One region of the Desulfitobacterium elongatum genome, then DNA from elsewhere that is predicted to be linked to it. Evidence: riboswitches for the same ligand, from Rfam matches in the RefSeq annotation. Region 1 holds a riboswitch; each other region holds the start of a gene.

Region 1 (10,174 bases):
TCTTACCTCTGGTCGCATGGTTTTCCCACGGGCCTTCAGTTCACTCTCGAGCCAAACCTGCCAATCTTGGAGTCGCTTTGGGGTCCCAAATTCTAGGATGACTCCCGCTTTTTCGATGGCTTTATAAAATTTCCGTCCTCGATTCACACTTTGCGCAAGGAAGACAAGACACGTTCCTGGATTAGGATTTTCTAGATAAGGATAAAAGGGCTCTAAAGCATCCCCTTGACCCTCTTGAAAATAGGGAATATCCTCGACAATCAGTAATTTCCCACTAAAAAAGGAAACGGTATTTGCAATCTCCACGATTTGTTCCGGAGTCGCACTCCGTGCAGGTAAGGTTTCTATCCCACTTCCAGAGGGATCATTCACTAGATAATTTTCTTTAAGTACTTTGATTGCTTCTTGGATGAAGAACCGTTCCTCTCCATACCATAAGTAAACCGGAGGAACCTGATTCTTCGCTATGGCTTGGCGCACCTGTTCTACTTCCCGCATTTTTTGCCCCCTCCTACTCCACCATTTTAATGAAGAATCCTTTTAATTGCAATGAAGAAGAGTAGACACTCCATAGCACATAGGCCCTGTGTGTAAAAAGAAAAAACCCCTTCAACACGTGAAGGGGCAAAAGAAAGAGGAGGAGAAAAGAGATGTTCTCTCCTATTCTTACCAGAGTTAGGAATTTCATACCATATTATGAAAAAATATTTTCGAACGTCCTCACCTCTACTTCAAAATCACATTCTTCAAGAGGAATCAGTTTCGTTTTGTGTTTGATTTTATACGCTAACCAGACAACGAGGAACAAGACTAAGCCAATGTAGGATACAAGCATCGAGTTCCAGTCAATCCCGTCGGCTGAAAATGCTTGGTAGCCTTGTCCAATAATAATAAAGATACAGAGGATCAAAGCTAAGAGAGGCCCAAAGGGGAAGCCTGTTGCTAGAAAGGGGAGGTCACTTAAGTTACGGCCTTGGGCAATATACGCTTTACGGAAACGATAATGCGCGATGGAGACGTCACGATGAGTGCGTTAACAGGAACTCCCCTATTATCTAATTTCCCTAGGAATTTGGGTGCTTTGCCATCACGCGCTAAATCCCAGAGCATACGAGTCGAAGCGTATATGCCCGAGTTACCCGCTGATAATACAGACGTCAAGATGATTGCATTCATTAAAGAAGCAGCAAAGGCCAGACCCGCTCTTTCAAAAACAAGTGTAAAGGGGCTGACTGCAACCTCTCCACTTAAAAGGCGAGGGTCAGTAAACGGGATAATCATTCCAATGACGAAAATCGCTAAAATATAGAACAAGAGAATGCGCCAGAACACTGACTTAATTGCTTTTGGAATATCCTTCTTCGGATTTTCACTTTCGCCGGCGGTTACCCCAAGAAGCTCAGTTCCTTGGAAGGAGAACCCAGCAACCATGAAGACCCCTAGGATGGTAAAGAACCCGCCATTAAACGGACCTCCATCGGCGACAAAATTAGAAAATCCAATCGGATCCTTGCCCCCCATAATGCCAAGAATCATTAAAAATCCAGTGATAATAAAGATAATAACCGTCACAACTTTAATCATGGCAAACCAGAATTCCGCTTCACCAAAGCCTCTAACTGACAAATAATTGAGTAAGAACATCACAGCTAACGCAAGCGCACTCCAAAGAATAGAGGGGCTATTGGGGAACCAAAACTTCATAATTAGAACAACTGCAGCTAATTCGGCTGCGATGGTAATTGCCCAGTTATACCAGTAATTCCAGCCAATTGCAAAGCCAAAGGAAGGATCGACAAACTTTGCTGCATAGACGCGGAAAGAACCCGCTACCGGCATGAAAGCCGCCATCTCGGCGAGACTGGTCATTAAATAATAAACCATGATTCCAATACCTGCATAGGCAACAAGTGCTCCGCCAGGTCCAGCCTGGTGAATCGCACCACCACTTGCAAGAAACAAACCTGTTCCAATGGTTCCACCTAAGGAAATCATCGATAAATGGCGAGCCTTAAGATTTCTTTTTAATTGGTTCTGTGGAGCTGAGGCGCTCGAGTTTTCCATGAATTTAACACTCCTTTATGCTTAGAAAAAAACAATAAAAAACAGCAGTCAAAAAATCGACGCTGTTTATATTAATAAACCCGCTCAATTCTTCCGAAGATAGCTCTCCACCGTTTTTTTGAAAACGGGACAGTAATGTTCCTATTCGATAACATCACCAGCTTGAAATTCAAGGAAAATCCTCAAGCTTCGGCAACTTATCCTTTCAAACGTAGTCATCGATATTCCTGTATCTCGTCCGTTTTACTCTTATACGTTGCGACCTCTAACCCATCGGTGAATGAGGAAATATTTATATTATTTGTTGATATTTGTAACTTACCGTCGTAAGTATAATTTATAACGCAGAATCTTAAAATAGCAATTTTTATGAAAAAAGAGCCAACCCATCTTGAACATTTTTCCACTATCTAAAGCCCTTCGATTCAAAAGGTTAGGCTAAGACCGCCCACTCGACTATATCCTTCCGGGAAGAACCTCGATTCCTTCCTCATCCAGCCTTACTCGAATCGTTCCATTAACATCTGTGCGGTACACAGGAACCCGTCGTTCTTGCCAATACTGGAGCACTTCAGGTGTAGGATGACCGAAGGAGTTTTTCCCAACGGGAATAATAACCGCTCTGGGATCAATCTGGTTGAGCCAATCGAGATCTAACGAAAAACGACTTCCGTGATGAGGTACCTTGAAAAGATCAGCCGAGAAATCTTGACCGCTTTCTAGGATTTCCTTCATTTCCTCTGCTTCCATATCCGCGGTTAAGAGCACACTCTGACCAGCTCGGTTCAACAAGCGTACGACTATGGAATTATTATTCTCATCTGAGTGGGTATCCGTTAAAACCTCTCTCGGAGCTAAGACATTCAGTTCAATATCAGAATCTAAAACCAGCTGGTCCCCCGCTTCCAACCTCTCGATCTTTTTATTCGCCAAGAGTTTTATAAGTTTTGAAGTAAGTCCACTCTCTTCTCCCCAACTCTTTCCTTTCAGATCCCCTTCATCCCCTAGATTCTCTCCGCTGAGCCAGTCCCGTCCATCCTCTGGCACCCCGACCCAATCGACAGGGATCGTTTCTAATACTGCCGCTGCGCCCCCGACATGATCCGCATGAGAATGTGTCAGGATGAGCGCATCTAAATGTTTAATTCCAATTTGAAGAAGATAAGGTACAATAATCCGTTCCCCCGCATCAAATCGTTGACTCTGGGGTCCCGTATCTACCAAAATTCTCGTCCCTTTCGGGGTCTCAATCAGAATGCTATCCCCCTGCCCCACATCGATAAAGGTAACTTCGAGCACCCGTGGAGTATTCCAAGGACTCCATAGAACCAAGAGGACTATAAGAACGAGGGGCGCACGTTCTCCTTTGATCCCCACCCTCCGTCCCAAGCCGGCAAGTGCCGTGGTTGACCTTATTCTATCAGGTAACCCTACATGAGCGGCAGACAAAATTGCCTCTAGAAGTGGAGTTACCCTTCTTCTCGCGTTAGCACCCCAGACTCTAACCGTAAACCGTACTCTTTCCTTTCCAACAAGCGAGACTAGAATTCCACCATACCAACACACCCAAAAAAGAGCTCCTGGATTGATAACCCAAGCGTCTGCTAAAGGAAAACTTGCCAATCGGAAGAGCAATCCACTTACTGCAGAAAGCAGCCACAGACTCACTTGAAAAAGAGGGAGTCCTAATGGGGGTAAAAAGGAAAGCAGAAGCCCAAATATCCCAAGCTCAAAGATACTCCCGATAAGGAAAAGGACGAGCAAATTGGCCACTAAGCTGATAAAGGATAAGCGATGAAACGTTGTGATTAAGAGCGGCAAAGTTGCGATTTGTGCTGCACAGGTCATGGCAAAGGCAACCTTCAAACCTCGTGGCCATTTTCTGATCCCCTGAATCGCCACTAACTTTGGACTTAAGTTAAGAATCCCCCATGTCGCCATAAAGGATAGCTGAAACCCAATATCTTTAAGCATCAGTGGCTGCCAGATAAACAGAAGAAGTGCAGCGAGAAAAAGCCCCCGCAAGGAATTCCCTCTCCCCGAGCCGAGCCTTCCTAATAAAACGAAAATTCCCATCACAGTTGCTCTGAGGATGGGTGGATTTCCTCCACAAAGGATGGCGTAAAAAGAAAGGACAGCGATACTTATTCCAGCCCGTAGTGGAATTGGTAAAAAACTGAGGGCTCCCCAACAAAGGAGTAGAAGAAAGGCAACATTAGAACCTGAAGCTGAGAAGACATGATATACTCCTGTAACCCGATATCGTTCCAAGTCTTCCTCTGGAATTCGGCTCGTATCCCCAAACAAAATCCCTTCTAGAACTCCGCTCTGATCGCTCGGGATCAGCTCTAGTAGCTCATGTACATGCGTTCTAACTTTCCAACTCAGCGGAGCTATACCTGGAGAAACTATTTCCGTAGCGCCTTGTGCAGTTAACCCTCCGGAAAGCCCACGCACGGCATAATACAGAGGAAGATCAAATTGTCCGGGAGTTCCAGGGGGTTTAGGATGCTCCAATTTGGCAGTATATCGTAGAACATCACCGGGTCGTACATTTCGCCAGCCCTCTGGTAACTCCCCTTCTGAATTCGGGTAGACTTTGAGGCGATATTTTTTCTCCTGAAAATTTAACTGCGCTTGTTCCTTTGGACTTGAAGGCTGTGATTTTTCTAGTTGAGTAAGAGCCGTTTCGGGTATAGATAGGGGGTCTAATATTTTAAAGTCCCCCGTTGCCCCCTCCTCATTCGTGCTCCAATCCGTTAATTCACCTACGACTTGAACTCGGTTTATTAGAAGAGGTTTTTCCAATCCTGCATTTCCGGTCATCCCATAAATAATCCCCACAAGAAATCCAAGGCCTAGTATCAGCATTTCAGGGCGAAAAGAGGGACCGAAAAAATCCCGTGGCTTCCACAGCCCTATCAGAATAACAAGCAATAGAAAAATCCCCAGAACAACCCATCGCATGATTTCTGGGGTAAATATACCGATCATCCCTCCGAGGAGCAAAGAGGCCAGTCGTCGGGTCCAAAGGTCTCTCATGGGCCAACCGAAACCATCGAAGCCATTTTTTCATAGGTTTTTGCTCCGATTCCAGAAACCTTCTGCAAATCCTCTGGCTTCCCAAAGGCACCATGCTCATCGCGATACTGGATGATTCGTTCCGCAAGGGCAGGACCGATTCCAGGTAGCTTATCTAACTCCGTAACTCCTGCCGTGTTGATATTAATCATTCCTGAGGCTGAATTTCCTGCACCTATCGAGCTTGACACACCCGTACCGGATCCAGTACTCGCATTAGTGCTTGGCACAGTTCCAGGAGAAGCGGCACCTGTCTTAGGCGTAGCTCCTGCACTAGGAGCTGCAATAGGACCTACATTCGTACCAGAGGTATTCCCAGAATTCGTAATTCCTAAAGGTTGCGTCACAGGCTTAAGAGGAACCGTTATTTTTTGGCCATCCTTCAGTTTCTCTGCCAGGTTCATTTGATCGACATTCGCTTCGGGTAGTGGGCTCACTTGTTTCAAAGCATCATTAAGACGGGCATCCATCGGTAGACGAACAAGGCCTGGCTTTTCTACCGCGCCTGATACATAGACGACGATTTCTCGACTCTGACTTGCTTTTTCAAGTGTAATCGAGGAATTATGGGGCAAGAAGAATTTCCAAACCGCTGCTAAAAGCAAAATCCCTAATACCACCCACCATGCATAACGGATTTTCCGTTCCAACTCTTTCTCCCCCCATATTATCTCCAATTACTGCTTACTCACTTTTGATACAGCTTTCTTCACCATACTTCCCTTTTCTTCTCCACATTTCCATAGAATTCCTGTCTCGAAATCCAGCAAGGTTTGTCGATTTGTCGAAATCGCACAAATCATTCCATAGCAAAGGTACAACGCCCCCAGAACCCCATAAAGCAAGCCTGCATTGCCCACAGCAACCAACAAAATTCCAAATCCCCCGCTTCCGGCAGCAATTCCAAAGTCCAGTGCGTTCTGCTGCAAAGAAAGTGCTGTCGTATGCTCATGAGCCTTAACTCTTTCTGTCATCCAAGCCATCAGAACAGCAGTGCTGCCATAATAACCGGCTCCGGCAAGTAGCCCGGCCGGATAGAAGAAAAATGTCATTTGAGGTAGAAGGGCAAACAAAATCATCCCGCTCCCTAGAGACAAAAAAGCACAGACCGTCAGCCGCAAACGACCGAACCGGTCAGAAAGCCAACCGAAAGCAAAGTTGGCAATGATCCCACCTAAAGAAAAAAGGGTAAAAAAGAAACCCGCATTGTCCACATTTGTATAATTGACAACAAAGGATATGGCAAAAGACATGTAGATTCCGTAACTAAGTGCCGTGATGAACGTGGTGCCAACAAGCAAAGGACATTTTTGCAACAAGGGCAGAAAATTAATCCTCGGACGCAAACTTAAATCCTTTTCTTTCAAGACTTGCTTCTGGGGCCCGATTACCTTCGCAGAAATAAAAAAAAGTGCCACCATACCCAAGAATGCCAAAACAGCCATACTCTTAAAAAACAAAGAATAACTATAATTTCGAATATACATAAGAGCGAAAACGGGCCCGACCATTAATGACAGAGATGATACCATTCGTAAAACACCAATATATGTACCTCTTTGACCACTGCCTGCACAAGCGGCTGCCGTTGCCAAAGCAGCAGGAAAATAGGATGCCAGCCCCACTGCCTGAACCAAACGCAATGCGACTACTTGCCAAACTTCAACCGCGTAAAAGAGTAAAACAGCGGCAAAGAAAAAAGAACCACTTCCGAGGAGCATTACCAGGCGCCTGCCGTATGCATCAGCCAAAGGTCCAAAAAAAAAGCGTAGGAGTACAGCTGCAACTAAAAAGAGCGCCCCCTGTAACCCTGCTATTATCTCTGTACTGCCCATGCTGATCAGCAGTAGTGGCGTCGCCATCATAAATATAGTGTTGTACGTATAAATAAAGAAGACTGAAACCAAGAGGATCAAGAAATCTTTGACCCTCCCCCCCTGCTGCTCAAAATGCAAACTTGCCATCTCCTTTTTATTACGGAGCCAAACATTTTAGCTCAACATCTATAATGCGTATTCCCTCAGCCGATCCAAATCAGTGACGATTAGGCCGCCTCTGTGCTTTCGAATAAGCTTTTCCTTCTGAAATGTCGACAATGCATTGCACACGCTATTGCGGCAGACACCAATCATAGCGGCCAATTCCTCGTTTTTAATGGGAATTAACATTTCACCTTGCTTGTTTTTCGGATACTCGTCAGCTAAAAGAACCAAGAGTGCGGCTAGTCTCTCCGCCGTGTTATATAAAGAGATATTAACAATTTCCTCCGCCTCAATGGCCATATGGTGAAAAATATAACTTGTTAGAGCAGACAAGTATTGAGGATTTCCAAGAATATAATTGTAAAACAGAGAAAATTCCATTGCGTAAAGTTTCGTCGGTAATATGGCTGCCGCCGTTGTCATCGTCATCTTCTCTTTGGATAGATTTTGAAATCCCAAAAGAGAGCCATTGGTATAGTAAAACAATACTTTTTCCCGTCCCTCTTTTGTGATGACATGCAATTCGACCATGCCGTACTCAATGAAATAACAGTATTGATGCAGTTCTTTTTCACGCCAGAGGATTTCTCCTTTTCCTAAATGGCGTACAGTGCAAGGCACTAGCTGTTTGGCAAAAATTTCCCGAATACTTGGACCAAGGTCGTCATCCTTCAGAAACTGTTGCATAATTTTTGCCATGTGACAGCCCCTCCCTTAGTATTACATCATCCAATAACTTTCACTTTTCACATATCTCTGGTTATCCTGGATGTAGAAGCGGAGGGCAAGGCCCTCTGCTTCCACGATTTACTTAATATTTCGCAAAACATAAGTTATTATAGGTTCTACATGTCATCATAAGTGAAGTGAAGAATCTCAAGTAAACATTCTTCACTCGTTAAGAATTTCAATGTCCCTGAAAGATTTCCTAAAGGGTTCTCCTTTCTTATAGGGACGCTCCTTTACTTATAGATGCACTCCTTGCATAAAGAAGATTAAACGGGAAAAAATCTCGCCGATCACCACGCAAGCCAAAAAGGACCAAGCTGCACTCTTAATTTTCATTTTATCACGCCAAGCCAAATAAGCAATTGCAGCCGGTACGAAGAGACCAATTCCCCACCGCACAACATCCATTCCGACAGTTGACGGCAGAGTGACATACATGGCATCGAATTTCAGATGCACTACAAAGGCCACCGAAACGATAATCTGCATGAGTACTACGGCTAAAGCAAAGGAAGCCATCCTGCTTCCTGCTGTTTTCTCTCCTTGTTGGGAACTGAGAAAGTAAACAAAGGCTACTCCCAGTAAGAGCGCGCTGCCAAAATAATAGACGATGGTCACCCCGCTACTCCAAGCTGGGAAACCGGCAGCTCTCACATAAACTAAGGAACAGACGAGGAGAAGTCCGCAAGAAAGGAAAGCTCCTACTGCATAAAGAGTCTTCGGTATATTTTGGCCCTTGAAAGCCATAACAACTGCAATAAGTAAAGTAACGCCCAAAGCAATGGACCAAAGACCCTCTTGAGCAATCATGGAACCTGGGTTGCGGAAAGCGTTCAAGAAACGGAAGGGTTTCCCCAAATGACTGGCAGAGGCCAGCATCGCTACCCCCCAACACAGCAAGAGCAAAAGCATAACCAGACGTGTTGTTTTCTGGCTCCCCTTTTCCGAGGGTAACCCATTAAACTGCCAAAGTCCATAGCAGAGAAATGTACCTGTACAAAAGCCAATCAACAGCGTAAAAACTACCAAGGAAAGATTTATTTCTGCCATGTCTACACCTCCTAAATATAGTAAACGGAAGGAACCGTACCTAAGTGTGGTAATAGCGGCTGTGCATGTTTTGCTGCAATTAGACGGGATATTTCGCTATTTGGATCACTGATTAAGCCGAATGAACGGGCTTCTGCCGGACACGCTTCCACACAATAGGGTTTTTCACCCTTTGCTAAGCGCTCATTGCAAAAGGTACATTTGGCCATCACGTTTTTCTCAGTGTCCAATTTAGGGGCATTATAGCCACAAACCCAGACACAATATTGACAGCCGATGCAGACCTCCTGATTTACAGAGACAATACCATTTTCATCTTTGTGCATAGCCCCTGTGGGACAATTTTTGGTACAAGCAGGTTCGGCACAATGATTACATATGCGCGGCCGAAAAGCCAATACTGGATTAGGAAATTTCCCTTTGGGCTGATACATTACTTTGCTCCCCATGGTTTCCACACTACTCCAATAGGCCTTTCCCGGAACCTGGTGGTTGATTTTACAACATACGACGCAGGTTTGGCAGCCAATACATCGCGTCGTATCGATGACCATCCCATATTGTTTTGCTGACATCGCTCACGCCTCCTTACGCTTTCTTTATTTCGACCAGTACGTCATAAAACGCAGAGTTCGTCTGGCTGATAAATTCTTCCACAGGATTAGGGGTATAATGGGTTAGAGTTTGCTGATTGCCTTCAATAAATTGTTCTGGGGTCCAGCCGTTAGCGATGGCCGTGATTCCAGGTGCAATTCCTTCCGTAACAAAAGCCTTCAGAACGCAGTGCCCCCGATCATTGTAGACCTTGACCTTATCACCGTGAGCAATCCCTCTGGCATTGGCATCCACCGAATTAATTTGAACCTCCGGTTCAGAAGAAACAATGCGTAGGGCCGGATAAAGCATATGTTGGGTATGAACATTCATACGGTCGTGATAATTGATACAAACCAGGGGATATCTCTTACCCAATTCGCCTTGGGGGTCCTCCAGCATTCGAGTGTAGGTAGGAACTTCCTGCCCGAATTTCTTCAGTTTTTCTGTATAAAACTCAAATTTCCCGGTGGGAGTCTTATACTTTTGATCCTTAAACGCATAGACCGGATTGAAAATTCCATCCGATCGGGCGAAAATCCCTTCTCTCACCCATGTATCCCAATTAAACGCTGCAAAGGCCGGGTGTTTTGATGTCATAAAGGTCCGAACCCATTCCTCATCAGTTTTATTCCAGAGATGGCCTAGCCCAATCCGTCTCGCCACCTCTGAAC
Region 2 (10,174 bases), 740 kb from region 1:
AACCTTTTCTTTCATATGGGGACTTTCTGTGCCATCCGCATTATAACTAATAATACGTTTACCATGCTCATCAAAAAGGACTGCCTCACCACCAGCTACTTGTGCAATCATTGGCAATGCCCGCTTCAAGGACTCTTGAAACTTCTGCTCGCTTTTCAACCGTTCCACGTTACTACAAGTCAGGACAAAGCTACCTAAGGGTAAGGCCCAAGCATCAGCTAGATCAACAATTTGCGAAGAACCAACAAGCGGTCTCCCCTCTTTTGCTGCTTTTTTAGCCAGTTCATAGACCTCTCCCTTAAGATGACTGATTTCCTGACCATTATAGTCGAATGTCAATATTCTACAACCTTCGGAATCAGTTATAGCTGCATAGCCACCTGTTGTTTGGGCAAGTATAGGTAATAATTTGACGAGTTGTTCAAATTTTAGCTGCTGCATAAAAAAACCTCCAAGAAAGCTCAAAAAAGCACGATCTTTGTCATAATGATTAATTCGCAAATTACTTTCTTATCCCTTTTTTATTTATAAAAGAGTTTTGATGATCTTATATAAATGACCGAAATATTCATATCTTCTCTTACAAAACCGAAACTTTCATTCTGCATAAACAAAACTGAAGCATAACTATTTTACCCAATCCCTGACGAGCTATTAGCGTCGGTAATACGCAGTAAGTTAATTTTTTGGCTGCATTTATCGGCCCTTTCTAACAAATTTAACCAGCAACAAACTTAGCCTCTAATTCTCTAATTTCTGTTAGGCCCATATAACTATGTCCTAACTAAAAAAGCCAGAGAAAAAAGATATCCTGAACATTAGTGAATTCTCATGATATTAAATCTTTAATATTAAAATTGCATGGGATTACTAAATTTTTCGATAACAATTATCGAAACGACCGGAAAATCTTCAGGTATTCAAGTATAGTAGGTTAGTATAAAAAATAATGTTATATGGGAAAAGAGAACCGGGGCAGCTTGCCTCGGTTCTCTTATATTAGGTTCAAAACCTTTTCCTAGTCATACCTATTTCAAAGTAGTGAGGTGTAGAATAAAACCTTTGCACGGAAGCCTATACCCTAGTTTCCGCACCCCGAGCAATTCCCTGAACACCCACGGGGCAGTTGTTCCCTACAACGCGGGCAAACTAAGGCCAGCCCTTCTACAGAGTATCCACACCGCGGACATCTTGCGTTATGGCAACAAGATGAGTTACTCAGTGGCGTCGATTTCCCCTCTGCGTGAGTACTTAATTGCTCATCATTACTCTTCTTCGTCCAAAACATGTTATACCACCCCTTTTGCTGTTAAGGAGCTCCCTTCTTTATCCCTCATATTGCTTTTCTTCCGATAGGTTTTGAAAGTAAAAACTAGCACGAGAACGATTCCCCAAAATGCTACTGCCGTTAAAAGAACTTGCGCAGAGGTCGTAGTTCCAATCAGTTTCGATAACTGAGCAACGATCCCTCCCACGAGGAAGGCGATGACCCAAGTGCTCAACCACATGATAGCAGCATCTTTCTTAGAGCGTTCTTTAAACAAGACCATGATTGAGGCGATACAGGGAACGAATAGGGTAATCGTTATCAATGAAACAATCGTTTGGATTGAGGTTAGTGGGAGATCTGCTAAACCTGCTGCCCCGAAGTCACGTCGCACAATCCCCATAATAAACGCCGTAGCGGATTCCTTCGGCAAGCCAAGCCAATTCACGGTTAGAGGCATCAAGAGATTTTGCATGGCCACAAGTATACCACTTACTTGAAGTACACTAATCAAGAGCGCGCCGAAAGCAAAAAGGGGAAACGCTTCCATAATGAATTGATAAGACTTAATCCAAGTCTTTGTCAATACATTCTTCAAACGGGGCACGCGCAGAGGTGGTAGGTCAATCAGCAAGTCAGAAGATTTTCCTGGCAATAGGGTATTCATCGCGGTTCCAGCCAAAACTAAGATTGCAAAAATTACAGCCACATAGAGAACTGCATACGCTGGCCCTACAAAAGCAAGCATTCCAGCGATAACTCCTAGTTGGGCAGAGCAAGGAATTGTTAACCCCAATATAAAGGTGGCAATCCTCTTTTCACGCTCCGTACCGAGTAGACGCGTGGTAATCGTAGCCACAGTCACACAACCGAATCCAAGAATAAGGGGAATAACCGCCCGGCCGTTGAGTCCAATCCCACTGAGTACCCGGTCAACTAATGTCGCAATTCGTGGCAGATACCCCGAGTCTTCAAAAAGGGAAAGAAAGAAGTAGAACCCTACGACTAAAGGCAAGAGTAAGCCAAAGACATACGTAAAGGTCATCGTTAAAAGCCCAAATTCACCGATCAATATAGTTCCCAATACAGTACTTTCCGGAATAAAGTGCCCGACGACTGAACGAATGAAGGGTTCGAAGTATCCCACCATGACGGTCTCTTCTGTAAAGCCCACAACTGTTCCCGCCACAAAAACCCCGATGAGTTTATACATTAAGTATAAGGCAACCAGTAGGATTGGAATCCCGGTAAAAGGCTTAATCATAATCCGGTTCAAAAGTTGGCTAACGGCTACACTTTTATTTTCTTCACGGACAACTTCAGCCACTATCATATTGACCCGTTTGCGCCGCGTCTGGTAGACTTGTTCACGCAGATTCATCGGTTGAAGCTGATGACGTTCTGCTACAGCCGTATCCCCTTCAAGGATCAGAAGCGCTTCAGCCTGGGGCACTCCTTGTTGGGTTATTTCCTTAAGTTCCGTCTCAAGCGAAGCATCGATATGACCGGGTGTTGCGTCGAAGATTTTCTGTTTAAGTTCATTCATTCCCTTCCGCGTGATGGCTACGGTCGGGATGACTGGAATACCCAATAATTCGCTTAAGTGGTTGATATTGATTTTCAATCCCTGGGCTTCGGCCTCATCAACCATGTTCAAGGCAACGATAACTGGAATCCCTGTATCGATGACTTGTTGAGTTAAGAAAAGGTCCCGGTCCAGATACACCGCATTCACAACATTAACAATCACGTCAGCTGAAAGGATTACATCTCGGGCGACACGTTCCTCATCATTAAATGAAGAAATTCCATATACGCCTGGTGTGTCAATGACTACATCGTCTAGATAACGACCCGAGGAGATCTCAAGTGTTGTCCCCGGATAATTCGAGACATCAACATACATCCCTGTTAAGTTATTAAAAAATACTGATTTCCCTGCATTCGGATTTCCGGCCAAAACAATTCGCCGGGCTCCTTCTGGAGCATCGATCTGTACATTTGCTCCATGACAATGTGCCATTGTGTTTCATCTCCTCATTAAGAACCCGGTTCACAAATTTAAGCCGGTTAATCATTTTAGTGAAGGAACTCAATCGTTTAAAACGCTCAACGATTAGTGAGATTGACTCTTTAAGTTAACTTTTGTGACGTTAAATCTTGTACTAAACTTAGTTAATTGAGACTTGGATTCCTTGTGCTAGGCTACGCCCCATCGCAATAAGCTGGCGGTTCTTTCGGACAACTATAGGTCCTGCAGGCACAACTTCTTCGCAGACCAGCCATTCCCCAGTACCAATTCCAAAGCGGATTGCCTGAGCGCGAACCGAATCACTAGCAATGTCTGTTATGGTAAAGGATTGACCTCGTTTTACAGTATCAAGAGTCATAATTATCTCTCCTCCCATCAAATCCATTTGAAATCAGCTTTATGTTTGTGACTATTTTAAGTTTCTTATTGATAACGATTCTCGTTACTAACCATAGTATAATTCCAATGAGCTTATCTTGTCAATCTTAATTCATACTTTTTTTCTAGGAATTAATCCGAGGTGAATTAAACAGCAGAACATATGACTTTCTCTGGCTTGTACGACCTCCAAAATTAGGGCATCACCTTCTCATTAATGAACAAAAACTACAGGAGACTTGCTCCTGTAGTCGCTTGTTGAATAAAGGGAATTTACTTTCATTCCAGTAAAATTAAGGACTTAGAGATTGGAAAAATCAAGTGTAGCGAAGATATCTTCAATGGTTTCGGCCCGGCGGATGAGTTTCACGCTACCATCGGGTTTGAGTAATAACTCTGCATGACGTAGTTTCCCATTATAGTTAAAGCCCATGGCATGCCCGTGTGCGCCTGTGTCATGAATGACCACAATATCCCCGATATCCACTTGAGGAAGTTCGCGATCCACAGCGAATTTATCGTTATTCTCGCATAGCCCTCCTGTTACATCATAGACATGATCTTTTGCCCGGTTTTCCTTTCCCATTACGGTGATATGATGATAAGCTCCATAAATCCCCGGACGCATTAAATCCGCCATACTCGCATCAAGACCGACGTAATTTTTATAAATATCTTTCTTGTGCAGAACTTCAGTTACAAGATAACCATAAGGACCCGTAATCACTCGTCCACATTCCATAGATATTCTCAAAGGATCTAAACCGTTAGGAATAATCTTCTCTTCATATGCTTTTCTGATACCTTCGCTCAGATACTCTAGATTGACGGGTTCTTCTTCCGGACGGTAGGGAATTCCGATTCCTCCTCCGAAGTTTACGAATTCAAGTCGGATCCCGATTTTCTCCTTCAACTCAAGGGCCAAATCAAATATCATTTGTGCTGTTTCTATATAGTAATCTGGATTCAATTCGTTTGAAACGACCATCGTATGGAGTCCGAACCGTTGTGCACCCTTTTCTCTAACGATTTCATACGCTTGAAATAATTGTTCCTTTGTCAACCCATACTTTGAATCCTCAGGATTCCCAATGATGGAATTTCCCCCTGAACGAAGCGGGCCAGGATTATAGCGGAAAGAAATCAGCTCCGGTATTCCAGTGTGTTTCTCAAGATAATCAATATGGCTAATATCATCAAGGTTAATAATTGCCCATAGTTCCCTTGCTTTTTCATACTCCTCAGCGGGAGTATTATTCGAGGTAAACATTATGTTCTCCTCACAGATGTGTACCTTTTCAGCAAGGATCAACTCTGCGAGTGAACTGCAATCCGCTCCAAAACCTTCTTCTTGGAGAACCCTCAGAATATGAGGATTGGGGAGAGCCTTTACCGCAAAATACTCCTTAAATTCAGGAGCCCAGGAAAAAGCAGCATTGAGCCTCCGTGCATTATCACGGATGGCTTGTTCATCGTAGATATGAAAAGGTGTCCCATACTGTGCAATAATTTCTTTAATTTGTTCTTGGCTAAACGGTAATTCTCTCTCGGCCATAATCCGTTCCTCTCCTTACTTTGGTGAATGGTCGCGCCCCGTCTTTATTAAAAAGCGGTTACGAGCATGCTCGTAACCGCCATAAGGCAAAAGTATTGGCTTTTACCTTTTACTATACGAGATAGCACTCCACCGGATATCCGATGACAGTCTTGCATTTTTTCAATACAAGACCAGCTAAAGGTCCTTTGTCTACAACCTTCGCTTCGGCAGTGATTCCTTTCTTTATCCTTCATTGCTGACCTGCTCAGGATAATTACTCTTAATTCACCGCACCTCTATCATTCACTTTATGAATTATTTATCTATTATGCGACAAGTCATAGTCTATGTCAACATACCATCAAAAGTTTTCTTTTTGGAAGAAAAATCCTAAAGAAAATCCTTCTAAAATTCTTCGTGGAGTTTTTCTAATGGAGATTATCCTTGGACGTATTCTCAGCCAAGTTTTCCATGATCCCTTTATTATGAAGCACTTCTTCCACTTCTAAGGTGAGCTGTCCCCCTTTTTTAGTCTCTTTTGAGTTGGCCCCATAATTCATGCCCTTTGAGTCATTTGACACACTCACCACTCCAGCGGGTTCCCAAATCTGACGATTCAATTCTTTTCCGCTGTTCTTATCATCATCCATATTAGATATCCCTCCTTGTACTACAAACGCTTAAAAAACTTAAAAGTCGAAATCCCTAAATACTTCTCTGCTTTTAGAATGCCCTTTATCGTTAAAAAGATGTTCGCCATTCAAGACAAAAAGATTTTTACTGGCTCCCACACTGAGGTGATTCCTATAATAAAAAGCAAAGCATTATACAAGTTTCTTAAAGTTCGTTTCATTAATTCGTTTCCTTATCGGTTGCCCGACAATAAGACCCAAGAGAATTGGAAGAATCATGCTATAATTCCCTTTTCCTCAAACTGCAAGCCTTTTGACTTGACGGCGAACCTTGCTTTTCCTATAGTGAGTCTAAGATAGGAATTCTGGAAAGGATTTCACAGAAAGGATGTATTACTATGGCTCAAAAAACAAATGCGGCCCGGATTCTTGACCAGGCTGGAATTCCTTATAAACTCATTCCCTATGAAGTCGATGAGTCTGATCTTTCTGCAGTCAGCGTTGCGCAGAAAGTCGGTATGCCTCCAGAGCTGATCTATAAGACGCTTGTAGCCCGTGGAGATAAGACCGGAGTTTTGATTGCCTGCATTCCCGCTCATTATGAACTTAATCTGAAGTCCTTAGCACAAGTGAGTGGTAACAAAAAAGTAGAAGTGGTCCATCTCAAGGACGTCCAACCCCTTACCGGTTACATTAGAGGAGGAGTATCTCCTCTTGGAACCAAAAAGAAATATCCAGTCTACTTTCAAGAAGATATTCTAACCCAAGAAAAAATAGCCCTAAGTGCTGGAACACGGGGCCTACAGATCTTTGCCTTATCCCAGGATTTGCTCAGAGTAACTCAGGGAAAACCCGGCCCAATATCTAATCCCTCATAATGTATACCAAAAAAGGAATCCTCAAGGATTCCTTTTTTATGTCTTACCCAGTGTTCACGCTCATTTATTTACTCTCATCTGTTATACCTTGCCATCTATCGGGAGTCGCGATTTATCTTCTAGGTCATAGGCTTCACTATGGCAAAGGCGTTTCAGATCCAGACTTATAACACATCGTCTAATTCTTATCTCACTTAATACATATGATGTGAATCAAGTTGTATATAATATCGATAGACTAGCGTTTATAGACAACTGTTTCAAAGGAGAGAATTTCTATGAGCTTTAAGCTTCCCCATTTTATCCCGCCTGATCTCAATCGCGAACCTTTTGCAAGTGCTCCAAATGCCTTCCTCGCTGAAGTCCTTCAGGATGGAGTCGCCCCTGCGAATTTCCATGCAATGTCGATCTATCCCGAGTATTTTAAGATTAACGACCAATGGATTCTTGCCTCGCAGAGTCGAATGGACTGTGTCCCAGTTCTCCTTCAAGATGGTTCCATCCAAATCATTGAATTTCGCAATCTCAAAATGGGAGATCGTGTTGTTCTTGGACGAACAGAGGATGGGAGCGAAGGAATCTATGTCTATGCTGAAGGCTTTGCCTCGAAGGATGGCAATACCGATGTCTTTGCTTTCCGCTCCGGTCGTTCCCGTGAGACGGCCTATTCAAAAGATTATAATAATCTTTATGACTTATTGCGCCATGAAAAGGAGCAGGGCTATATTGTCTGGGTCTTGGGTCCTGCAGTCGTCTTTGATTACGATTCTCGGGCGGCACTCGCAGCTTTAATCGATAAAGGGTATGTGAATGCGATCCTTGCGGGAAACGCAATGGCTACCCACGACCTTGAGGCGAGCATCCTAGGGACCGCTCTAGGCCAAAATACCTACACCCAGGAATCCCAGCCCAATGGGCATTACAATCATCTCGATATAATTAACCTGGCTCGTAAGGCAGGCTCCTTGGGAAATCTTATAGATTCATCGAACGTTACTGAAGGTGTCGTTTATTCCGCCTTGAAAAGAAAAGTTCCTATAGTCTTAGCTGGCTCCATTCGCGATGATGGCCCACTTCCCCCTGTACTCCCCAATGTCTATGAAGCGCAAGATGAGATGCGAAAACATACTCGGAAAGCAACCACCTTAATTTGTCTGGCTACTCAACTCCATACCATAGCTGCGGGGAATATGACACCTGCATATACTGACAAAGACGGTGACATTCGCCCCGTCTATATCTACTCTATTGATGTCGCAGAATTTGCAGTGAATAAGCTCAGAGACCGTGGGTCTCTCGAAGTGACGACAATAGTTACGAATGTTCAGGATTTTCTTGTGAATTTAAATAATAATCTGAGTTAAGGTATGAAAGTTCTGGGGTCGTGTAGCTTCTTTAGGGTTTTTTAACGGTTCTTCAGCGTATACTCACAAAAAACTCCCTCGAAGAAATCTTCAAGAGAGTTTTTTATTTTTTCCAGTTTTTACTTAATAATGAAAGAGCTCTTCAGAGAAACAATGAGATTAAAGACAATTTTCTCTGGGGTCGTATATTTTGTATCCACATTGAAGTAGCCATGACGGAAGAACTGAAACTTTTCTTGTGGTCTGGCCTCTTTCAGATTCGGTTCGATAAATCCTTGGATGATTTCTAAAGAGTTCGGATTAATATAATCAAGGAACGATTTTCCTTCCTCTTCTTCCTGTTCATCCTGAATTAAAGAATCATAGAGTCGAAATTCAGCGGGTACTGCCTGAGTTGCTTCGACCCAATGAATCGTCCCCTTGACCTTACGGCCCGTGAACCCGGAGCCGCTTTTTGTCTCTGGATCATAGGTACACCGAATCTCTACCACATTCCCTGTTTCGTCTTTAATGACCTCTTCACACTTAATAAAGTAAGCATTCTTTAAGCGTACTTCATTGCCCGGGAAAAGTCTAAAGTATTTTGCAGGAGGATTCTCCATAAAGTCATCCTGCTCGATGTAGATTTCTCTAGAAAACGGAATTTGGCGTATTCCCATTTCTGGATTTTCTGGGTTATTCTCAGCATCTAACATTTCTACTTGCCCTACTGGGTAATTGGTGATCACAACTTTTAAGGGGTGTATCACTCCCATGGTCCGTGGAGCTTTTAGCTTTAAGTCCTCACGGATAAAGTGCTCGAGCATCTTTGCATCGACAACGCTGTCTGCCTTGGCAACCCCAATAGCTTGTGCAAAGTTCCGAATAGACTCCGGAGTATAGCCGCGACGACGCAGACCGGAAATGGTTGGCATGCGAGGGTCATCCCATCCATCCACAACCTTTTCATCGACAAGTTGCTTAAGCTTACGCTTACTCATAACTGTGTTAGTGATATTCAGCCGAGCAAATTCATACTGATGAGAAACATGCTCCATCTCACATTCACGGATAACCCAATCATACAAAGGACGATGATCTTCAAACTCTAGGGTACAGATTGAGTGAGTTATCCCTTCAATGGCATCCTCCAGAGGATGGGCATAGTCGTACATTGGGTAGATACACCACTTGTCCCCTGTATTATGATGAGTCGCATGGGCAATCCGATAAAGGATAGGATCACGCATATTAATATTTGGAGAGGACATATCTATTTTGGCACGGAGCACTTTTTCTCCATCTTTGAATTGTCCTTGACGCATCCGCTCAAAAAGCTCTAAATTCTCCTCAACGCTTCGATCCCGACAAGGGCTTTCCTTACCAGGCTCAGTCAGGGTCCCGCGATTTTTACGAATTTCCTCTGCAGAAAGATCACAAACATAGGCCTTCCCTTTATTAATCAAAAGAAGGGCTCGTTTATACATCTCATCGAAATAATTTGAGGCGAAAAAGAGGTTGTCCCAATCATAGCCTAACCACTTCACATCTTCTTTGATGGACTCTACATACTCCGTATCTTCCTTTACCGGATTCGTGTCATCAAAACGCAAATTTGTTTTTCCCTTGAATTCATCTCCTAAATCGAAATTTAGGCAAATTGATTTTGCGTGCCCGATATGTAAATATCCATTCGGCTCTGGAGGGAAGCGGGTTACGATATGATCAACCTTTCCCGTCTTGAAGTCCTCGAGGATAATATTGCGCAAGAAATTCGATGACTTATTTTCCTTTTCCACTGTTCTCAACCTTTCCTACCGAATTCGCACCCTTTGCTTGTGTATCTTCGATACGGTGTCAATTCATTTCTGATTAAAAAGATTTTATTCTACACCTTAGCTTAATTTCCCTCTTTTTTGGCCATAAGACATTATTCTTCAAAGAGTTTCTCGGAGAATCCAATCGCTGATTAAGTCTTGCCTATTAGTCTTACCAAATTCACTTCTCTTAACGCATCGCTTTTCATCCACTTCATTTAAGATAAGGTAAGAGTCAGGACACTGCTTTAGTTCCTGACTCGTTTGTCTCTCCGCCATTTCAGTTAGAG
Region 3 (10,174 bases), 2.3 Mb from region 1:
CAACCCTCGGCTAGCCACTCTCGATGATGTTATTCAGATTTATAAGAACGCCTTATAAGTCTTAGTCCCAACCTCTAAACGTAAAGCGGATCAAGAAAGTTCTTGATCCGCTTTTACGTTTGGAAATTCAATTCAAAGTTGTGCGCCAATGAGCAAGGAACTGATCTACCTCGACGCTTTGAGGCGTTAATAAGAGGTCAGAAGGGGTAGCGTCAGCAATGATCTTACCTTGGATTAGTAACAGGGTTCTTTGGGCTAATCGTCGTATATCATCAAAATCATGACTTACTAATACCGTTGTAACCTTTGTAGTTCGAAAGATCTGTGCCAGATCGGTTCTTAAGGCTTCTTTTGTCGGGGCGTCCAAGGCAGAGAAGGGTTCGTCAAGAAACAAAATATCCGGCTCTAAAACTAAAGCCCTAGCTAAGCTAACCCGTTGAGCCTCCCCACCCGAAAGGGATCGAGCAGGTTGCTTGGTAAGATGAATTATCCTAAATTGCTCCAGCCAATAGGTCACCCGACTTTTGATTTCACCTTTTGGAACACCTCTGATTTTGAGCCCAATCGCGATATTTTCCCAGACACTGGTATCTAGAAGAAGGGCTTCCTGGAAAACGATTGCGATCCTGCGTCGTATATCGAGCGAAACTTTTTTAGAGATAAGCTGCCCTTGAAGCCAAATATCCCCACTTGAGGGTGATTCTAAAAGAGCTAATATTTTTAATAAGCTACTTTTCCCCGAACCATTCGGGCCAACAAGCCCTAAGCATTCCCCAGGAGGAAGAACAAAGTTAATATTCTCGAGAATAGTTTTGTTATTTATCTGCCAAGAAATATTTTGTACTTTCAGCATGGGGGTTAGGCTCCTTGCTTTTTTTGTTGGAGGAGGGTTAAGAAAAGAGTAACAAAGTAGGCAAGTAGGGATAAAATGATGCTCAAGGCGATTGCAATATCAAAGTTCCCCTTGGATACTTCGAGAACCGTCGCCGTCGTTAAAACTCGAGTTTGACCTTTGATATTTCCACCGACCGCCATAGATGCTCCTACTTCGGAGACCACCGCACCAAAGCCTGCAATAATCGCAGCCAAAATTGAAAATCGGACCTCTTTCAGAAGTAACCAGAGATATTGCAGTCGAGTCGTCCCGAGTGCTTTGATCTGTAATCTAAGCTTCGGATCGGTTTGTTGGAGGGCGGCACTTGTTAAGGCTATGACGATTGGGGAAGCAATCACCGCTTGTGCAATGATAATTGCTATCGGTGTGTACATGATATTTAAGTAACCAAAAGGACCTGAACGCCAAAGAAAGATAGAAACCCAAAGACCTACAACGACAGGGGGGAGTCCCATTCCGGTATTCACGACACTTAAGATCACTCTATGGCCGGGGAAAGGTTTAAGGGCGAGTAAGGTACCTAAGGGGATCCCAATCAAGAGACTGATAAGTGTTGCCGTTCCTGACACCTTAAGAGTTAAAAGTGTAATTTTTAAGACCTCAGGGTCACCTGTAATGAGCAAGCGAAAGGCCGCAAGAATCCCCTGCCCTATCATTTCCATGCTGTCACATTCCCTTTCCTCTGGCTCACCTTTCTAGGTTCACCCTATTGTCTCATTCTTTAACGTATAGCAAAGGAGTATCATTTCAGATTACTTACTGAGATCTTCCATTTTTTTGCCCGCGTCGGGGAAGAACAGGGATTGACCAAATTTATCCTTGCCAAAATCTCCGATGACTTTCTGTGTCTCTGGGTCAATCATGAAGCTAACGAACGCCTTTGCCCCGTCTTTATTAACTTTAGGGAATTTCTCAGGATTTACTTGCATGACATGATAGATATTGAGAAGGGCGGACTCCCCCTGAAGGAGAATATCAAGTTTAAGATTTTTTTGCATCGAGAGGAAGGTCGCGCGATCGGTCAGAGTATAAGCCGCCTTATCTGAGGCAATCGTTAAAGTTTGACCCATTCCAGAGCCCGTTTCTTGATACCAATTTCCTGTGGGTTTGAGGTTGGCTTTTGTCCATAAAGCCTTTTCCATCTTATCTGTTCCTGAGTCATCGCCACGCGATACGAAAGTAGACTGACTATCAGCGATAGCCTTCAAGGCTTCTAAGGAAGTCTTTTTTTCTTTAAACTTAGCTGGGTCAGAAGAAGGGCCGACAAAGACGAAATCATTGTGCATAACTAGGTTATAGTTAATAGCCGTTTGATTGTCCACTAATTTCTTCTCCGAGCTTGGTGCATGCACTAGAAGAACATCTGCTTCACCCTTTTCTCCCATGGCTAGTGCTGCCCCAGTACCCACGGCAACAGTTTTCACTTTATAACCTGTTTTCTTTTCGAAGTTCGGAATAAGGACATCGAGAAGTCCGCTATCTTGAGTGCTCGTCGTGGTTGCTAGGATAATGTCCGGATTTGAGGGTGTTGGGGTTTGTGAAGTTTGCGTATTAGTTGTATTCGGTGTAGTAGTAGCAGTTCCACATCCTGTAAGTACAAGTGTAAAGGTTAACATGATTAAAATAATTCTCTGAAGTGATTTTTTCATTTAATATTATCTCCTCTCATTTATACAAGCTCTACAGTATCTTCAAGCAAAGCCGACCTGTACCCAGAAGTACCGTACCTTTTGCTTTTTGAAAAACCTGTCTCCCTGATTCAAGGACCCGTTTCGAACATGACCTTTCCAGTAGAAGAAGTATCATACCCCACTTGTCGCTGTATCGCAATCTGAAAAGCAGAAGAGTTTAATATATGAAGGATCATCTTCCATACTTCTGATTTGGTTACCTCATGCAAAGTGACCAAATCATAGCGTTCGTTAAAGAGGGGAATAAAATCAAGGCCCATCCGGTGGGCGGCAGATTGAACACCTATTCCCACATCCGCTTGACCATTGGCAACACAGCTCGCGACTCCAAAATGGGTTTGCTCTTCGTTTTCATAACCTAGAATTGCGGCGGGTGAGATTTTAGCGGCACGTAAGGCGGCATCCAGCCTTAAACGGGTGCCAGAGGCTTTTTGACGGTTTATAAATCGCACGTTGTCGTTCTGTAAGTCCTCCAAGGATTGAAGCTTCAAGGGGTTTCCAGGTTGCACTATCAGCCCCTGAACTCGTTGAACCAAGTTGATAAGAGTTACCGATTCTCCGGGAAGAACATAGTGAACGAAAGGTAGGTTATACTCTCCCGTTTTTTCATCCCAAAGATGGATTCCAGAGATATCGGCTTGACGGCGAAAAAGAGAAAGAAGCCCATCCATACTTCCTTTAAAAGAAAGATGGAAATCCATGGGGATAGAGGAATGCTTTAAAAAATCAGCAAGCAACTCGACAACGGGATCGTGGCTCCCAACAAAGTGTACATGCGAAGGAGTTAGAATCTCTGTAGGTATCATCTGATCAGAAACCAACGAATCCGCAGGATTGTGAAGTTGCGAAGTCTGATCTGGAGAAAGTCCTCCTTGAAGTGAGCGATAGAGGATCTCCGGATCGATACGAATTTGCCGGCCAATGCGTTGTACCGGAATTTCCCCACGCTTAATCAGTTCATAGAGGGTGTACTTTGACACCTTTAAGAGTCTTGCTGCTTCCTCGACAGTTAGGGGAGACAAGTTGTTCAATCTTTCACCTCCAGGATTTGAGATAAATATTACTATAGTGGTAGTTTTTACGGTCATTATAGATTAAATTGACTAACTATTCAAGAAAAATAGTTGGATTTGGTTTGATTCAGTTGGATTAAGTTTGATTAAGTTAGATTTGGTTTGACTAATTACCTTTTTCAGTTCATCATCGAGTTCAAGCGATATATCGTAGTACTTTGCCTTGAAAGGGTAACGGATTAAAACCATAGGAAACATATTAATACCACTAATCTAAGTGGTATCGATGTGTTTTTGGTGTTTTTCCTATGGAAAAACCTCAAAGCTAGGTTGACAGAAATAATATGTTACTGTAGAGTAAATGTATAATTTAATAAGGCCTCACTCTTATAGGTGAGGTAGAGGCGCGACATTTAACAGTCTTTAGTGGAGTTTGAGACGCAGTGATACTAAGGAGAAGGAAAGGTCGCCGAAGCTTGTAATAATCTCATTGTTACATGCTGGGTCTGCAGTTAAGAATTGCAGGACTGTCTCAATAAGCTTCCCAGTTTATTGAGTTGTGCTATCTCATTTGGGATAAGAAGGGGGAATTAGGGGCAACTATACATATGCGACCTGAGTTCAACTCAGGTCTTTTTTGTTTAGTAAAATGCCTAAAGAATTTAAAAATACAACAAACTATTATTTTTATAGAAAAGAAGGAGAGGATTATCATGAGAAAAAAATTATCATTATTTTTAGCACTGTCTCTATCCGTGATGATGTTATTAACAGGATGCGGATCAAGTAGTAATTCAGAAAGCGCAAAGGCCCCTGCCGCTGCAAAAGGAACCTTCAAGGTAGGCCTTGAAGCTGGATATGCACCCTTCAACTGGACTCAAAAGGATGCATCCAACGGAGGGGTTAAGATTGATGGCAATGCAGAATATGCTGGTGGATATGATGTAGAAATCGCTAAAAAAATTGCTGCAGGTTTAGGAAAAGATTTAGTTATTGTTAAAACGGAATGGGATGGCCTTGTCCCAGCATTAACTTCTGGCAAAATTGATGCAATCATCGCAGGTATGTCACCCACAGCAGAACGTAAGCAAACCATCGACTTTTCAAATATCTACTATAAATCAGATTTAGTCATGGTTGTTAAAAATGGCGGGAAATTTGATGGGGCTACTTCCATTCAAGATTTTAAAGGGGCAAAAATAACTGCGCAACTCAACACCTTCCACTATACAGTAATCGATCAGATTAAAGGTGTAGATAAGAAGCAAGCTATGGATAACTTCCCTGCAATGAGAGTTGCTCTCGAATCAGGAATAATTGATGGCTACGTGTCTGAACGCCCAGAAGGCGTAAGCGCCTCTGCTGCCAATAAGAACTTCAAGATGGTAGAATTTAAAGACGGTTTTGTTACATCACCAGATGATACGGCAATCGCTGTAGGTGTCGCAAAAGGTAGTGAATTAACTCCAAAAATCAATGAAGTCTTAGCAGGAATCTCAGACAAAGATCGTACAAGTATTATGGATACTGCTATTAAGAATCAACCAGCAGCAAAATAAGAATTACTGCGGCTGAATAAAGATCATTGAAACCGGCTACATTTAATGCAGTCGGTTTTATGATGTTTTTTAAGGAGGAAAAATATGTCCTTAGAGTGGGTAATAAAAATTCTTTCAAATAACTGGCCAATGTTCCTTCGTGGGGCAGGTGTGACCTTAGTAGTTTCTATAATTGGTACTATTATAGGTTCGGTAATTGGCTTATTAATTGGGGTAATCCGTACAATTCCGATGCCTGAACGTGGGCCAAAAAGGTTTATTCTCAAAGTTATTAATACGATTCTTTCAGCCTATATCGAATTCTTCCGTGGGACCCCAATGATTGTACAAGCAATGGTTATCTATTATGGTTCTGCACAGGCCTTTGGTATACAAATGAACCAGTTCGTGGCAGCAATCTTTATTGTATCCATCAACACTGGGGCCTATATGTCAGAGATTGTTCGCGGCGGTATTGTTTCAATCGATCGAGGACAATTTGAAGCTGCTCATGCTATCGGAATGAATCATGTTCAAACGATGGTCAATGTTGTACTACCTCAAGTTATTCGTAATATTTTACCGGCAACGGGTAATGAATTCGTCATTAATATTAAAGATACTTCCGTGCTTAATGTAATTGCAGTATCGGAGCTATATTTCCAAACCAAATCCGTCGCAGGGAATAACTTCAGATATTTCGAATCTTTTTTCGTGGCATGTATTCTCTATTTTATCATGACCTTTACAGTTACACGGATTTTGCGTTATATTGAAAGAAGGCTTGAGGGTCCAGAGAATTTCATTATGATTGGCAATCAAATGCAGGTAGAAACAACTGAAGATATGCTGCGTCGAATGAAAAATAGCGATGGGAACAAATATTAGAGAAGGAGGAGAGACTTTGGAAAAGGTAATTGATATCCAACATCTAAGCAAATCCTTTGGAACGAATGAAGTGTTGAAAGACATTGATTTTTCGGTAAGAAAAGGAGAAGTGGTCTGCATCATTGGCTCCTCCGGATCGGGAAAGTCTACTCTGCTTCGTTGCATTAATCTCCTGGAAAAACCAAGTGGGGGCCAAATCATCTATAACGGAGAAAATATCTTAGATGATCAACATGATATCTACGCCTACCGAACGAAGTTGGGCATGGTATTCCAACAATTTAACTTGTTTAATAATCATAATGTATTAAGCAACTGTGTCGTGGGGCAGATAAAATTGTTGAAACGTTCCAAAGCTGAGGCTGAAAGGGTTGCTATGAAATATCTGACAGTCGTTGGAATGGAACAATATATTAACGCAAAACCAAGACAGTTGTCAGGTGGACAAAAGCAACGTGTGGCTATTGCTCGTGCACTTTCGATGGATCCAGATGTTATGTTGTTTGATGAACCAACTTCAGCCCTGGATCCTGAAATGGTAGGAGAAGTATTAAAAGTTATGAAGGAACTTGCTGAAACGGGCCTTACCATGTTAGTAGTGACTCATGAGATGGGATTTGCAAAGGAAGTATCTGATCGTGTAGTATTTATGGATAAAGGAGTTATTGCTGAAGAAGGAAGTCCCGAGCAAATCTTCAATAATCCAACCCAAGAGCGGACCCGGGAATTTTTAAAACGCACCTTGACACAGATGTAATAAGGAGAAGGCTACATGTGCAATAAGGATAAGTCAAAAATTAAGATATCCCGTAGAACTTTTCTAAGAGGAAGTGTTGCAGCTATTGCTTTGTTAACTACAGGAGGTTTATTAGCCGGCTGTAATCGGGGTTCGAAGGGATCTGACCAAAGGGTAGCTGTAATTACTCAGAATAAGCAACAAGTTGAGAGCATTAACCTTGCCTCTGAAAAGGAAACTAGAGAAATACAACTCAAGGGAGTTAATGTTGTCGTTCAAGTAGAGCCAGGAAGAATTCGGTTCTTAAAATCAGATTGCCGAGATCAAATTTGTGTAAAGGCAGGATGGTTGAATAAAGAAGGGGATTTAGCTGCATGTCTGCCAAACAAAGCCATAATAGTTGTAGGATGAGATAGCGAAAGACACCAAGTGCATTCCTTGGTGTCTTTTTAATTCGCCGCGTGCTGCTTCCAGGAATAATTTCAGCCAAGACAGTAGGATTCAAACGGTATACTAATACACTTCTATGTAGTAAAATAATAGTATAACAGAGATTTTGAGGAGACACGTAATACTCTGTGGTGAGATGAAGACAGGACTACAGCTCTCATGGAGAGTTATATAAGAAAGGTTGATCGACATGATATCAGAAAAAATGCAAGTACAGGTACAAAACAGCTCAATCATTCGAGCCATGTTCGAGGAAGGAAAAAGACTAGCTGCAATTCACGGAGCGGAAAATGTCTATGATTTTAGCCTTGGAAATCCCAATGTTGCATCCCCTGAAGAAGTGAAAAAGGCGATTATTGAGATTATCAATAAGGAAGATGCTCTTAGTATACATGGGTACATGAATAACTCAGGTTATGAAGATGTAAGAGCAGCAATTGCAAAATCTATCAATGATAAATTCAGTACCGCTTTTACTCAAGATAATATTCTCATGACGGTCGGCGCAGCAGGCGGGCTTAACGTTATTTTCAAAACCTTACTTAACCCGAAGGATGAAGTCCTTACTTTCGCACCTTTTTTTGGAGAATACAGAAACTATGTCAGTAACTATGAGGGTGAATTGCTTGTCGTTCCTGCAAATACAATTGATTTTCAGCCTAATCTAGAAGAATTCAAGAAGAAGATAACCCCGAAAACTAAAGCGGTTATCATCAATTCACCTAATAATCCAACTGGCGTTATCTACTCGGAAGCAACCATAATTATGCTTTCAGACATCCTGAGGGAGAAGCAGAAGGAATTCGGGACAGATATCTATCTTATTGCAGATGAACCTTATCGCGAACTTGCTTATGATAACGTTGAAGTTCCTTATCTAACCAAATATTATGAGAACACGATTGTCGGATACTCCTTCAGCAAATCTCTTTCCTTACCTGGCGAAAGAATAGGGTATTTGGTGATTCCTAATCAGGTTGCAGATTACGAAAATATTATTGCTGCAGCGAATATTGCCAATCGCATTTTAGGCTTTGTCAATGCTCCGTCGTTATTCCAGCGAGTGATTGCGAAGTGCTTAGATGCAAAAGTGGATCTAGAAACCTATAATAGAAATCGAGAACTTCTTTATAATGGGCTTTCCTCTTACGGTTACCAATGTATTAAACCCGAGGGAGCATTTTACCTGTTCGTTAAAACGCCCATTGAGAATGATATCGAATTCTGCAACCTAGCCAAGAAAAAGAATATTCTTATTGTACCAGGCACTTCCTTCTCCTGCCCTGGGTATGCTCGTATCGCCTACTGTGTGACGTATGAGACCATTGAAAAAGCCTTGCCAGGCTTTAAGGCTTTAATCGAAGAAGTGAAATAGAGTCAAGGAAGAAGTATCCCTTCGAATGAAAGGCGCCTCTTCAGAGGAAAGTAAATTCCCTGGAGAGGCGCCTTTTGCTTTACTTTATTTTGCTGAGTTCGAAAAGGATCTCGAGAGTTATTACGGCTTTTTGGGTTGCTTTGGTTTTTTTGTTTCTTTCTTGGGGCGGCTCTTATCACCCATCAGAATGCACCCCTTTCGTGCTTTATGAGACATGTATTTCTACAAAAACAACTAAAATTCCTGCAGTGAATCAGGTCAAGTTCTGAACAATTAATGCATCTGGCAGTGAAATGAAAAACGATGATATAATGTTAAGAGCATTTATACTAAAGGTATGGAGAATATATGGTTATTAAGGAAAAACTCAAGCAACTTCCACAAAGACCCGGCGTCTATAGGATGCTTGATTCACTGGGAAATATCATCTATGTGGGCAAGGCAAAAAACCTAAAGAACAGGGTATCGCAATATTTTCAGAATCAAAAGGATCGGGATCCCAAAGTCGCTGAGATGATACAAAATATTCATACGTTTAATTATGGAGTGACAGATACGGAATTGGATGCATTCATAGAAGAATGTCACCTTATCAAGGAAGTGAAACCAAGGTATAACAGGCAGATGAAGAATGATCGAAAATATTGCTATATAAAGATACCGTCTGAACAGTATCCTAAACTGACTATAGTCCATGAAAAAGTAGAAGATGGCGTAATATATTTTGGACCCTTTACCAGCACACATCAAGTGGAGACAGCAGTACAATACTTGAACGATTTCTATCCTATACGAAAATGTACGAGTCCAAGATTAGGTAAGAGGAAAAATGGGTGTCTGTACTGGCAATTGGGAAAGTGTTTGGGTGTTTGTACCGGGCAAGTAAGTCCAGAGGAATACAGGATCTATATCGATAAAATCCAGCAACTCATAAACGGGAAGGATAAGGTAGCTATCCAGGAACTTTCTCAAAGGTTGGATATGGCCATTGAGAATCTTGAATTTGAGAAGGCGGCTCAATACAGGGAGTATTATCTAGGACTTCGACATGTCATAGGAAAGCAGCGATTAGTTCAATCATCGAGTAAGAATAAGAATATCTTGGCAGTTGAATTCATCGACTCTGAATTTGCAAAATTGTTCCTGATCAAAGGGAACAAGCTACTTTATGGAAAAGTATTTAATAGAGAAACGGGCAATAGTCTAGAGTCTAGTCAGTTCCTCAAAAGATTGATCCGGGATACGTTTGTGACGAATAAAAGTGAACCTCATAATTTGTCACAGCAGGATATTGATGAGGCGCAAATTATTAGTTCATACCTGAAAAGGAATAGGGGAAGGGTCCTTAGTTTTTGGATACCAGCTACTCGATTGAAGAATGAAGCATCTATGGATACCACAGTTATAAAGATAATAACTCGGATTACTTCTGGACATTCGACAGAGGGGACCGTAATAGAAAAGTTAGTTTAAACTCGCATAAGGCGGGTTTTTTTATGATAATCTATTGTAACGGATATTACAATATGATAATATTCATGTAACGGATATTACAGAGGAAGTGTATGTATGGAAAAAAGAAAATGGC

What was found. Region 1 has a riboswitch for lysine ahead of ACZ42W_RS03625 (amino acid permease). Riboswitches for the same ligand answer to the same signal wherever they lie in the genome.
Region 2: it holds a riboswitch for lysine, as region 1 does, so the genes downstream of both, lysA (diaminopimelate decarboxylase) here and ACZ42W_RS03625 (amino acid permease) in region 1, are expected to answer to the same signal.
Region 3: it holds a riboswitch for lysine, as region 1 does, so the genes downstream of both, ACZ42W_RS15690 (transporter substrate-binding domain-containing protein) here and ACZ42W_RS03625 (amino acid permease) in region 1, are expected to answer to the same signal.

What each region holds. Positions count from the first base shown of each region.
Region 1 covers NZ_AP038772.1:792,689-802,862, reverse strand. Annotated here, with positions in the region: gene holA (DNA polymerase III subunit delta) at 1-498, opposite strand, end outside; partial or broken gene ACZ42W_RS03625 (amino acid permease) at 695-2,064, opposite strand; lysine riboswitch at 2,157-2,340, opposite strand; gene ACZ42W_RS03620 (ComEC/Rec2 family competence protein) at 2,521-5,106, opposite strand; gene ACZ42W_RS03615 (ComEA family DNA-binding protein) at 5,103-5,795, opposite strand; gene ACZ42W_RS03610 (MFS transporter) at 5,823-7,109, opposite strand; gene ACZ42W_RS03605 (Crp/Fnr family transcriptional regulator) at 7,149-7,826, opposite strand; gene ACZ42W_RS03600 (dimethyl sulfoxide reductase anchor subunit family protein) at 8,094-8,906, opposite strand; gene ACZ42W_RS03595 (4Fe-4S dicluster domain-containing protein) at 8,918-9,481, opposite strand; gene ACZ42W_RS03590 (molybdopterin-dependent oxidoreductase) at 9,495-10,174, opposite strand, start outside.
Region 2 covers NZ_AP038772.1:52,102-62,275, reverse strand. Annotated here, with positions in the region: gene ACZ42W_RS00335 (sigma-54 interaction domain-containing protein) at 1-441, opposite strand, end outside; gene feoB (ferrous iron transport protein B) at 1,290-3,290, opposite strand; gene ACZ42W_RS00325 (FeoA family protein) at 3,439-3,657, opposite strand; gene lysA (diaminopimelate decarboxylase) at 3,979-5,232, opposite strand; lysine riboswitch at 5,347-5,521, opposite strand; gene ACZ42W_RS00315 (hypothetical protein) at 5,643-5,864, opposite strand; gene ybaK (Cys-tRNA(Pro) deacylase) at 6,245-6,724, shown strand; gene ACZ42W_RS00305 (putative NPN-dependent ornithine cyclodeaminase) at 7,003-8,088, shown strand; gene ACZ42W_RS00300 (glutamine--tRNA ligase/YqeY domain fusion protein) at 8,208-9,866, opposite strand; gene rnk (nucleoside diphosphate kinase regulator) at 10,169-10,174, opposite strand, start outside.
Region 3 covers NZ_AP038772.1:3,309,159-3,319,332, reverse strand. Annotated here, with positions in the region: gene ACZ42W_RS15715 (iron-containing alcohol dehydrogenase) at 1-58, shown strand, start outside; gene ACZ42W_RS15710 (ABC transporter ATP-binding protein) at 128-853, opposite strand; gene ACZ42W_RS15705 (ABC transporter permease) at 859-1,557, opposite strand; gene ACZ42W_RS15700 (ABC transporter substrate-binding protein) at 1,648-2,544, opposite strand; gene ACZ42W_RS15695 (substrate-binding domain-containing protein) at 2,655-3,617, opposite strand; lysine riboswitch at 3,991-4,172, shown strand; gene ACZ42W_RS15690 (transporter substrate-binding domain-containing protein) at 4,313-5,158, shown strand; gene ACZ42W_RS15685 (amino acid ABC transporter permease) at 5,243-6,025, shown strand; gene ACZ42W_RS15680 (amino acid ABC transporter ATP-binding protein) at 6,042-6,782, shown strand; gene ACZ42W_RS15675 (NusG domain II-containing protein) at 6,798-7,172, shown strand; gene ACZ42W_RS15670 (pyridoxal phosphate-dependent aminotransferase) at 7,402-8,586, shown strand; gene ACZ42W_RS15665 (GIY-YIG nuclease family protein) at 8,935-10,059, shown strand; gene ACZ42W_RS15660 (Chromate resistance protein ChrB) at 10,156-10,174, shown strand, end outside.